Regions from separate parts of the Serratia symbiotica genome, predicted to be linked through region 1. Evidence: predicted binding sites of a transcription regulator. Region 1 holds the regulator's gene; the other holds the start of a gene.
The links. The regulator CRP, encoded in region 1, controls carbon source genes, mostly activating them, when cyclic AMP is high. The targets are predictions, from matches to a motif close to ATGTGANNNNNNTCACAT.

Region 1 (4,966 bases):
CACGCAGACAGTTTTGCGCCGGGCTGGATGAAATTTAGTGGTTATTGACGCAATGACCAACGGAAAAATCAGCTAACAAATGAATGATTGCCAACACCCATGCACAGGATTTACTCCCGGCGAAAGTGCGCCAAACAGGCCAATAATCATTATCTGGCACCGTCTCATTTAACATGGAGTGACGACCATCATGTCTGCCAAACATCCCATCATCGCAGTGACTGGCTCCAGCGGTGCTGGCACCACCACCACCAGCGTGGCATTCCGTAAAATATTTCAGCAACTCCACCTCCGTGCCGCAGAGTTGGAGGGCGACAGCTTTCACCGCTACACCCGGCCAGAAATGGACGCAGCGATCCGCAAGGCGAGCGATCTGGGCCGGCATATCAGCTACTTCGGTCCCGAAGCCAACGACTTTGGCCTGCTGCAGCAGAGCTTTATCGAATATGGCAAAAACGGCACCGGAGACGCACGCAAGTACCTGCACACCTATGACGAAGCCATGCCCTACCATCAGGTACCCGGCACTTTCACACCCTGGGAGCCACTTCCGGCACCGACCGACGTGCTGTTCTACGAGGGCTTGCACGGCGGCGTGGTCACCGAACACCACAACGTGGCTAAGCACGTCGATCTGCTGGTCGGCGTAGTGCCGATCGTTAACCTGGAGTGGATACAAAAGCTGATACGCGATACCGGCGATCGCGGCCATTCCCGCGAGGCGGTGATGGATTCGGTGGTGCGCTCAATGGAAGACTATATCAGCTACATCACGCCGCAGTTCTCACGCACCCATATCAACTTCCAACGTGTACCAACGGTAGATACCTCCAACCCGTTCGCCGCCAAAGCTATTCCCTCACTGGACGAGAGTTTTGTGGTGATCCACTTCCGCGAGCTGGATCAGATCGATTTCCCCTACCTATTGGCGATGCTGCAAGGCTCTTTCATCTCGCACATCAACACCCTGGTGGTACCAGGCGGCAAAATGGGACTGGCCATGGAACTGATCATGACACCGCTGGTGCAACGGCTGTTGGAAGGCAAGAAGATCGAATAACAACCTATCATTATTGCAGCCAGTTTGGACATGGACAGCGCGCAACAACCGCAGCGTAAACGCAGTACGTGAGGAGGGAGCGCTCTGCCCAGGGACAAAACCTTAACGCTCACCCACCTACTGTTCACACCACTTGAGAAATTAGGCATTCGCATAAGAACAGGCCACGAAACCTACCGCTAATTGTGCTGAAGCGAGACAATACGAGACACCCGTCTTTCTCTGTGCTACAAACAGAGCCACAACAACAAATTGTTCTTGGCGGTGATTTCAGGAGATGCTAAAGGAAATATTGGGTTATAGGTAAGTAAACAAAATGTATATTTCGGCTATCCCGGTAAGTTAATATGCAGAGCAACAGCCTATATTTATTATTTTTGACATGCCTCAAAACCTGCCGATAGCTTTCGCTCACACAGTGGCTACAGGCACTTTGTACAGGGAACTCTGACCCCTGTGACACAAGGCAGTGATAACAACAGAGGATAACAACGAATGGTTCTCGGCAAACCGCAAACAGACCCCACTCTCGAATGGTTCCTATCTCATTGCCATACCCACAAATATCCATCGAAGAGTACGCTAATTCACCAAGGTGAAAAGGCCGAAACACTTTACTACATCGTGAAAGGCTCTGTAGCGGTGCTGATCAAGGATGAAGAGGGTAAAGAGATGATCCTGTCCTATCTCAATCAGGGGGACTTCATCGGCGAGCTAGGATTGTTTGAAGAAGGCCAAGAGCGCAGTGCCTGGGTTCGGGCAAAGGTCGCCTGTGAAGTGGCTGAAATTTCTTATAAGAAATTCCGTCAGTTGATCCAGGTTAACCCAGACATCCTGATGCGCCTGTCCGCCCAGATGGCAAACCGCTTGCAAATCACCTCCGAGAAAGTGGGCAACCTCGCCTTCTTGGACGTGACAGGCCGCATTGCGCAAACCCTGCTGAACCTGGCGAAGCAGCCTGATGCCATGACCCACCCAGACGGTATGCAGATTAAGATCACTCGCCAGGAAATTGGCCAAATTGTCGGTTGCTCACGAGAAACCGTTGGCCGAATTCTGAAAATGCTTGAAGACCAAAACCTGATTTCCGCTCACGGCAAAACCATTGTCGTCTACGGCACGCGTTAACCACCGAAGAAACGGCGCAGCAAAGCGTAATGCTTGTCAGTTAAGCTTTTGAGGACGCCGCAACGGGTAACGTTGCGGCTTCTTTTTTACCGCTCTTGGATAATGTCTTTGCCGTCGGGCTGGCAGGACGAAGCTTTCAGCCATCGCCAGGATTTCATTCATCACTTTCGGCACCTTTCCCGGAGCCACCGCTGGCAGTATGCTCAGTTGCGCTGTTAGATACAGTGCAGCCTGTTTAAACCCTATCTGGTAAGGCTCCACGTTTTTCAGGCTGTAAGCCATCTGTGCCATCATGAACCTCAGCAGGTTATAAGCCAGCACTACACCCCAGAGTTCCTGTCTTATTAGCTCTGGCTTTCTGCTTCTCAGCGTCAGTTCATTTTGCAACAGATGCTGTTTCATTTCTCTGAAGCCCTGCTCGATTTCCCAACGCTGCCCGTAAAGGTCAACGATATCAGCTTTAGGGTAACGTAACGGATCGCACATTGACGTCAGGATCTGTATTGTTTTTCCGTTGATTTCTTTACTTATCAACCTCGCCGTCAGTGTTTGAGGCGCATCTTTCCATTTCTTACGGGCCTGAGGGGGTAAGCTGAGTTCGACCAGTTCATGTCCTGCACCCAGCTTCTCGCGCACCTGATACTGCGCGCCTTTGCGCAGTGGGATCATCCAGTGTTTTTCTGTTCCTGATGACCACCAGTGGTGAAGCAACCCGAGTGCATAGAAGCCTTTATCCAGTATCGTCAGTGAGTGGTCCTGCGTCTGCCCGGCCAATTGAGCGGCAAGGTCAACTTCGCTGGTTTCTGACACGCTGCCAAAGCTCACACCGGATAACAGATGACTGGTCACTTCCATCTGACAGACCATACGCAGCTGTGGCCAGTCGGACTGGGCATACTCATTAGCTGTTCGTCCAAAAGCAGCATCATTTTCCGGCGTGTCCGGTGTTCTCCACAGAGTGCCGTCTACAGCCATCAATGTCAGACCGTTCCAGTGGGATAACGGTGTTTTCTCGAACCAGAGTTGGCGTGTTTTCTCGAAAACCAGTCTAACCACATCTTCCCCGAGCCGCTGACGGGCTTGTACCACGGCGCTGGGTGCGACAAAAGGACGCTTACCCGGCAGCATAATATCGAGATGTGAAACCAACTGATTCATGGAAAATGAGCGGAACAAGGACATACCGGCGACAGCCCAGACCATCATCTCCATGGGGAGACGGCGCTTGCGAAGCGTCACGACCCCGGTATCAGCCAGGCACTCATCGATAAGCTCAGGTGAGAGCAAATCAGACAGTGCAGCAAACTCTTTAGGAGAGAATTTAAGAACGGCATCAAGCGCCTGACTCAGTAACATAAAAAAATCCGTAATCTCAGGGAGATTACGGATTTTCACACAGAGGTAGGATCGTTCAAGTGATCCTTAACTGATCGGCATTACGCAGCAAAGCGTCGTTTTTTATCCGTCGCATCTATATAAATAGACGCAGTACCCCAATGATCACAATCACCCACCGATTACGTCTTGTACCGCCAACTCAAACAGCGCCATGCCGGCTGCGATATCCTGAAACTCTATCACCAACGAAGGGGCGAAATGGATCACATTCGGCCCGGCGTTGAGGATCATCAGGCCGCGCGTGGCAGCAGCAGTGAGGAAGTCATGCGCCTTGCCGTGGTACTGCGGTGTCAGCTCTGCACCAATCAACATCCCCATGCCACGAATGGCAGTGAAAACCCGGTATTGCTCACCAATTTTCTGTAACGCTACCACATATTAGGCCGTGGCGTTGTTCAATGCCGCTCAGCACCTCCGGCGTATTGATCATCACGTCCAGTGCCACTTCCGCCACTGCGCAAGCCAGTGGATTGCCGCCGTAGGTGGTGCCGTGGGTACCAACCTGCGGCGTGATACCGCCCTCACCCTGAATCGGTGGCATCACTACTGCACAGGTGTGGTCATCCATCACCGCTTTCACCGCCACCAGATCATTAAACGGCACATGCACAATGTCGGCAGGTTTTGGCCCAAAGCCGTCAGCGTATTTGGCCTGCCCGCCCACCGATACGGTGAACAACGTGCGGCCATGGAAAGCATTATAGAAAGCGATGATTTTGGTTTTATAGGGCTGGGCGGGTGATAGCGTAATGACGCGCCAATTTGAAGGCCGCTTCGTTGGCCTCAGCGCCCGAGTTGGCGAAAAACACCCGATCGGCATAAGGTGGCATCAATCAGTTTCCCCGCCAGGCGTAATGCAGGTTCGTTAGTGAAGACATTGCTGGTATGCCACAGGGTTCGCCCTGCTGTTTCCGTGCCTCGACCCACACCGGGTGACAATGCCCCAGTGCCGTCACCGCGATGCCGCCGGATAAATCAATGTACTCTCTGCCTTTGTTGATCCCAAATGCGGCTGCCTTTGACTGACAAACACTGAGCCGGCGCATAAACAGGCAGGAAAACCGGATCAAAGGTACTGCGGCTTACTGCGGATTTTTTGGCCATTATCGGAGCCACTTTGAGTGGTTATTCAGCGTAACCATGCTGAATAAGTAAAAAAATATGCATAAAAACCAATAAAGAGCAAGGAAAATTAGCTTTTAAGGAAATTATCCAGCAGTTGGTGACCCTGTTCGCTGAGGATGCTCTCTGGGTGGAACTGCACGCCTTCCAACGCCAACTGGCGGTGGCGGATGCCCATAATTTCATCGCGCTCGCCGTTGCGTTCGCTCCAGGCAGTCACCTCAAAGCACTCCGGCAGTGTCTCGGCTTTCAGCACCA
Region 2 (4,966 bases), 1.5 Mb from region 1:
AACACCCGCGCTGAGAAAGAGTTCGACAAGGCCGATCGCGCAGTAGATGATGAAGATCGCTGCAACGGCAGTACCAACGTTAACACATACTGGGAACCGGAAACCCGCAAATGTCTGGATCGCCAGACCGGGCATCGGATTAATCCTTAAGCGGGCGGCTTGCTGGAAAGTGACAAAGGTTAAATTCCGTTGCTGCTGATGCTATTGTGCTCAAGGTAGTTCATATCAAATAAGGACTAAATGATGAAGAAAACGCTTGTATTAGCTGCACTACTGCTAGCTAGCACGCCGCTGGTAGCTATGGCTTCCTGCGAAAGCTTAAAAGCGAAGATTTCGCAGAAAATCGTTAATAACGGCGTACCTGAGTCCGGCTTCAAACTGGACATCGTGCCTAACGACCAAGTCAGTCAAGCCAGCGGGCAAGTGGTTGGTCACTGCGAAAATGACACGCAAAAAATTGTTTATATCCGCCTGAATAATGGCGATGACAGTAGTGAAGTGCCGCAGGCGGGTGCCAGCCAAAATACCAAGCACACACAGTAATCAGTATGCCAGAACGCAATGGTTTCCTCTGCTTTCTTAAACCGCACAGTATTGGTGAACTGTTTCATATCATCATTGTGCCTAGCGATTGAGAAGCAGTGCGATGTCGAGGTAGTGTGCCAGTTCGCGCTGTTCGGCACTTCACCTAGCAATGGTGCAGGGATACGTTGCTAAAACGCGCAGATGGTCGCAACGTAGTGTGCCAGCCCTGAATTGATACGGTTAGCTACCCAGCCAAGCAGTGTTAACCCATCGTTGATAATCGACTGGGCGGTGAGCAACGCATGGCTGACGAAACCCTGCTTAATGCCGACGATTAACACTACTGGTAGTTGTTCTTGCACCACCCATTCGGAATAAGGGTGCAGATCGTTTATCAGCACTCGCCAGCCGTCGCTGCCCTCCACCACTACCATGTCCACCTTTGCGGACAGTTCGCTTAGCCCAGCACTCATCAGGTCATAGTTGACGTCAGTGGCGGTATGTGCATCAAACACTTCATCCAAACAGGTGATGGGATTGATTTGGTGCTAGAGCAGTGGCAAGGTTGAAGATGCCTGTAAAATCAATGCATCTCTCTTGCGGAAACCTTCATAGGTTTCCTGGCAACGCGCTGCGATTGGCTTTAACCCGCCACCGAGCGCCCGTCCGCCGCCAACGCCTGCAACAACGCGCGAGAAACGATGGTTTCACCGACATCGATATCCGTTCCTGTAACAAATAAACGCTTTAATATAGATGAAATGCTTCGGAACGATCCGTTATCCCAGATTTCGCCAATACACGTGGCGATGAAATCGCACCAAAAATTCTAGGTAAGAAGCAAGGTCGATGCTTGAGGCAGCTCAATATTTTTATGAATAATAAGAAATTTTGATGTTATCCCTGCAATAGCTGCACCAGCAATGAACCGTTGTACAATGCTTCCTTCACCAGGGCCGCACCGGGCATGGTGCCTTGGTTGGAGAACTGTGTGGCCCCCACCTGCACCTGCTCGCTGTAGGCTGGCAACGACCGCTGGCGAATGCAAGAAGCAATGGCCGGATGCAAAATTTCCGCTGCGCGATTCAGCGGTGATCCCAGCAGGATCTTCTCTGGATTAAACAGATTAACCATCATCGCCAGAATACCTCCCAGACTATAGCCGACGCCAAAGATAATATCTTGGGCCAGATGATCGCCCGCCAGAGCAGCATCGCACAGCGACTCAATGGTCAACGGCAAGCGGTGCAGGCTAGAGTTCATTGACGCGCCAAGGCGCTGCTGAGCGATCTCCAGCAGGTTTTCAATGCTGGCAACAGTTTCCAAGCAGCCGTAATTGCCGCAGTAACAGCGCTTACCATAGGGATCGACCTGAATATGCCCGATCTCAACTAGGCTGTGACGGCCAGTGTGCAGCACGTGGCCTCCAGTGATAATCCCGGCCCCCACATGATGATCAATGACGATCTGAATGACGTTTTGACTGCCACGTGCTGCGCCGAATAGCGCTTCCGCCATCGTCCAAGCACTGATGTCGTGCTGCAAATAGACCGGCAGACCAATGTGAGCCTCTAGCGACGGCCCAAGCGGCATATCCCGTACCGGGTAAAACGGCATGTGGTGTACTACACCAGATGCCACGTCGATAGTGCCCAGCAAGGTTATGGCGATCGCTGTGAGCCGCTCAAGCTTACTTTGGTGGCGGATGAAGAATTGATCGACTGCGCAGAGAATGCGTTTCAACAGTGGGTCGCAGTGTCCGGCAGCCAAGGGGAGATGTTCTTCTACCACCAATTTGCTGCTGAGATCGCGCAGCGACAAAGTAAGGGTGCCACGGCTGATACGGGCAGAAAGATAATGCCAAGCTTCGGGAGCCAGCGCCAAACCAATCGCCGGGCGGCCACGGTTGCTGATGTCCTGACACTCGACTTCCTTGACCAGATGCACTTCCAGCAGTTCGCGCACGATCTTGGTGATGCTAGCCGGGGCCAAATGCGCACGTTTTGACAGTTCGATGCGTGAGATTGGAGCCAACTGATCGATTAGCCGATAAACGCCCCCCGCATTGGCCTGCTTGATTTGGTCGATATACCCAGGCTGCCCAACAGCATTCACAAATCAGCTCCTACTTATTTTCTTTCGCGCTGGTAAATAGAGACTAAAGGCTATGGTGATTTTTTTATCATCCAGCGTCAACTATTTGATTAGTTATGTGATTTACTGCACAAATCCACCGTATTTTCCGCTAAACTTCATCGCTAAAACGTCTATTAATCTATTAGACAAAAAAGGTTCCTCTCCCTATTATTCCATTAATCCATCAGTGTCTGTTTATCTCTCTCCCGATGTTCGGTTAAGGAAATGCTGTGATAACCCCTGTGCGTTCTGCGGCTGTAATGCCGCCAACGCTGGTCGCTAAAAATGATGCGGCGGCTGCACCAAAAGTTAAACGTTCCACCCTCAACAAGCTTCCTTACATTGAACGTGGTACACCTCAATTTATGCGCGTCACTCTGGCGTTGTTCTCCGCCGGGCTGGCGACCTTTGCGCTGCTATACTGCGTGCAGCCGATATTGCCAGTGTTATCGCACGACTTCGGCATTTCCCCGGCACAAAGCAGTCTTTCGCTTTCAGTGTCGACCGGGCTGTTGGCGATCGGCCTGATGTTCACCGGCCCATTGTCCGATGCCATTGGTCGCAAGTCAGTGATGGTGGTGGCATTACTGCTGGCGGCGATCTGTACGTTGATCTGCGCTTTTATGACCAGTTGGAACGGCATTTTGCTGATGCGTGCGTTGATAGGTTTGTCACTGAGCGGCGTAGCGGCAGTCGGCATGACCTATTTGAACGAAGAGATCCACCCCAGCTTTGTCGCCTTCTCAATGGGGTTGTATATCAGCGGCAACTCGATTGGCGGCATGAGCGGCCGTCTGATTACCGGGGTGCTGACCGACTTCTCCTCCTGGCGCATCGCGCTGGCGGTGATCGGCCTGTGCGCTTTGGCCGCCGCCGGTCTGTTTTGGCGCATTTTACCTGCTTCCAGACATTTCCGCGCCAGTTCGCTGCGCCCGCGTACCCTGCTGATCAATTTCAAGCTGCATTGGCATGATAAGGGGATGCCACTGCTGTTTGCTGAGGGTTTCCTGCTGATGGGCAGTTTTGTCACTATGTTCAACTACATTGGTTATCGCCTGCTGACCGAACCTTATCACTTCAGCCAAGCCATCGTTGGCCTACTATCGGTGGTATACCTCACCGGCACCTACAGCTCACCCAAGGCGGGGATGCTGACCTCGCGCTTTGGCCGTGGCCCGGTGCTATGGGTCTCCATCACCATTATGGTGATCGGGATTCTGATCAGCGCTTTGTCACCCGTGACGGTGATATTTATCGGCTTGATGCTGTTCAGTGCCGGTTTCTTTGCTGCTCATTCGGTAGCCAGCAGTTGGGTCGGCATCCGTGCGCGCCGCGCCAAAGGCCAGGCTTCTTCGCTCTATCTGTTTTGTTATTATGCCGGATCGAGCGTCGCTGGCACGCTTGGCGGTATGTTCTGGCACCGCTTCGGCTGGTATGGCGTGGTGGCGTTTATCAGTGCCATGCTGTTGCTTGCCCTATTAGTGGTGCATCATCTGAAACGCCTGCCAGAAGCAGCGCGCGTTTAAGCCTCTTCCGCGTATCATTTCTGTGCGCCAAAATGGCTCCATTTAAAACGCGAAAACGCATTGTGTCATGCCTGAAGAAGAAAACTCAGCCATTTTGCTCAATGGATTGGGCAGATTGTCAGAGTGCGGTACACTAACGCTATTGCTGATTAACCCATGAAGCCTTTTATGCGTGGTTTACCCTGTTGGATATTGTCGTTGAGCTGCCTGGCTACACCACCGACACCCGCCGCCATAACACCGCTACCGGACATACGCCAGAGCGGCTTTGTCTACTGTGTCAGTGGCATACTGCACACGTTTAATCCGCAGAGAGCCAGGAGGGGCCTGACGGTCGATACCCTGGCCGCTCAACTGTATGACCGCCTGCTGGATGTCGATCCCTATACCTATCGGCTGCTCCCTGGGCTAGCACAGAGCTGGGAAGTGCTGGATAACGGGGCGACCTACCGTTTTCATCTGCGCAAAAACGTGCCTTTCCAAACCACCGCCTGGTTCAAGCCGACCCGCAATCTGAATACCGATGATGTGGTGTTCAGCTTCGCCCGCGTTTTTGATCAGAAACACCCCTACCATAACGTCAACGGTGGCGAATACCCTTATTTCGATAGCCTGCAATTCGATGGTTCCGTACAAAGCATAAAAAAGCTGGATGACTCTACCGTCGAAATCCGCCTACAGGCACCCAATGCCTCGTTCCTGTGGCACCTTGCGACCCATTATGCGCCAGTGCTATCGGCAGAGTATGCCGATAAACTGATGCATGAAGGGCGGCAAGA

Region 2: a site for CRP is predicted at 2,736-2,753, ahead of mlc (sugar metabolism global transcriptional regulator Mlc). Genes of this name have one in related genera too.

What each region holds. Positions count from the first base shown of each region.
Region 1 is NZ_CP050855.1:2,956,664-2,961,629, forward strand. It holds gene SYMBAF_RS14730 (YheU family protein) at 1-38, shown strand, start outside; gene SYMBAF_RS14735 (phosphoribulokinase) at 191-1,060, shown strand; gene crp (cAMP-activated global transcriptional regulator CRP) at 1,556-2,188, shown strand; gene SYMBAF_RS14745 (IS4 family transposase) at 2,225-3,544, opposite strand; partial or broken gene SYMBAF_RS14750 (aminotransferase class III-fold pyridoxal phosphate-dependent enzyme) at 3,695-4,690, opposite strand; gene SYMBAF_RS14755 (aminodeoxychorismate synthase component II) at 4,779-4,966, opposite strand, start outside.
Region 2 is NZ_CP050855.1:1,095,107-1,100,072, reverse strand. It holds gene SYMBAF_RS05710 (DUF1283 family protein) at 1-150, shown strand, start outside; gene SYMBAF_RS05705 (DUF1161 domain-containing protein) at 244-543, shown strand; partial or broken gene bioD (dethiobiotin synthase) at 625-1,279, opposite strand; gene mlc (sugar metabolism global transcriptional regulator Mlc) at 1,423-2,640, opposite strand; gene SYMBAF_RS05690 (MFS transporter) at 2,922-4,187, shown strand; gene sapA (ABC transporter substrate-binding protein SapA) at 4,356-4,966, shown strand, end outside.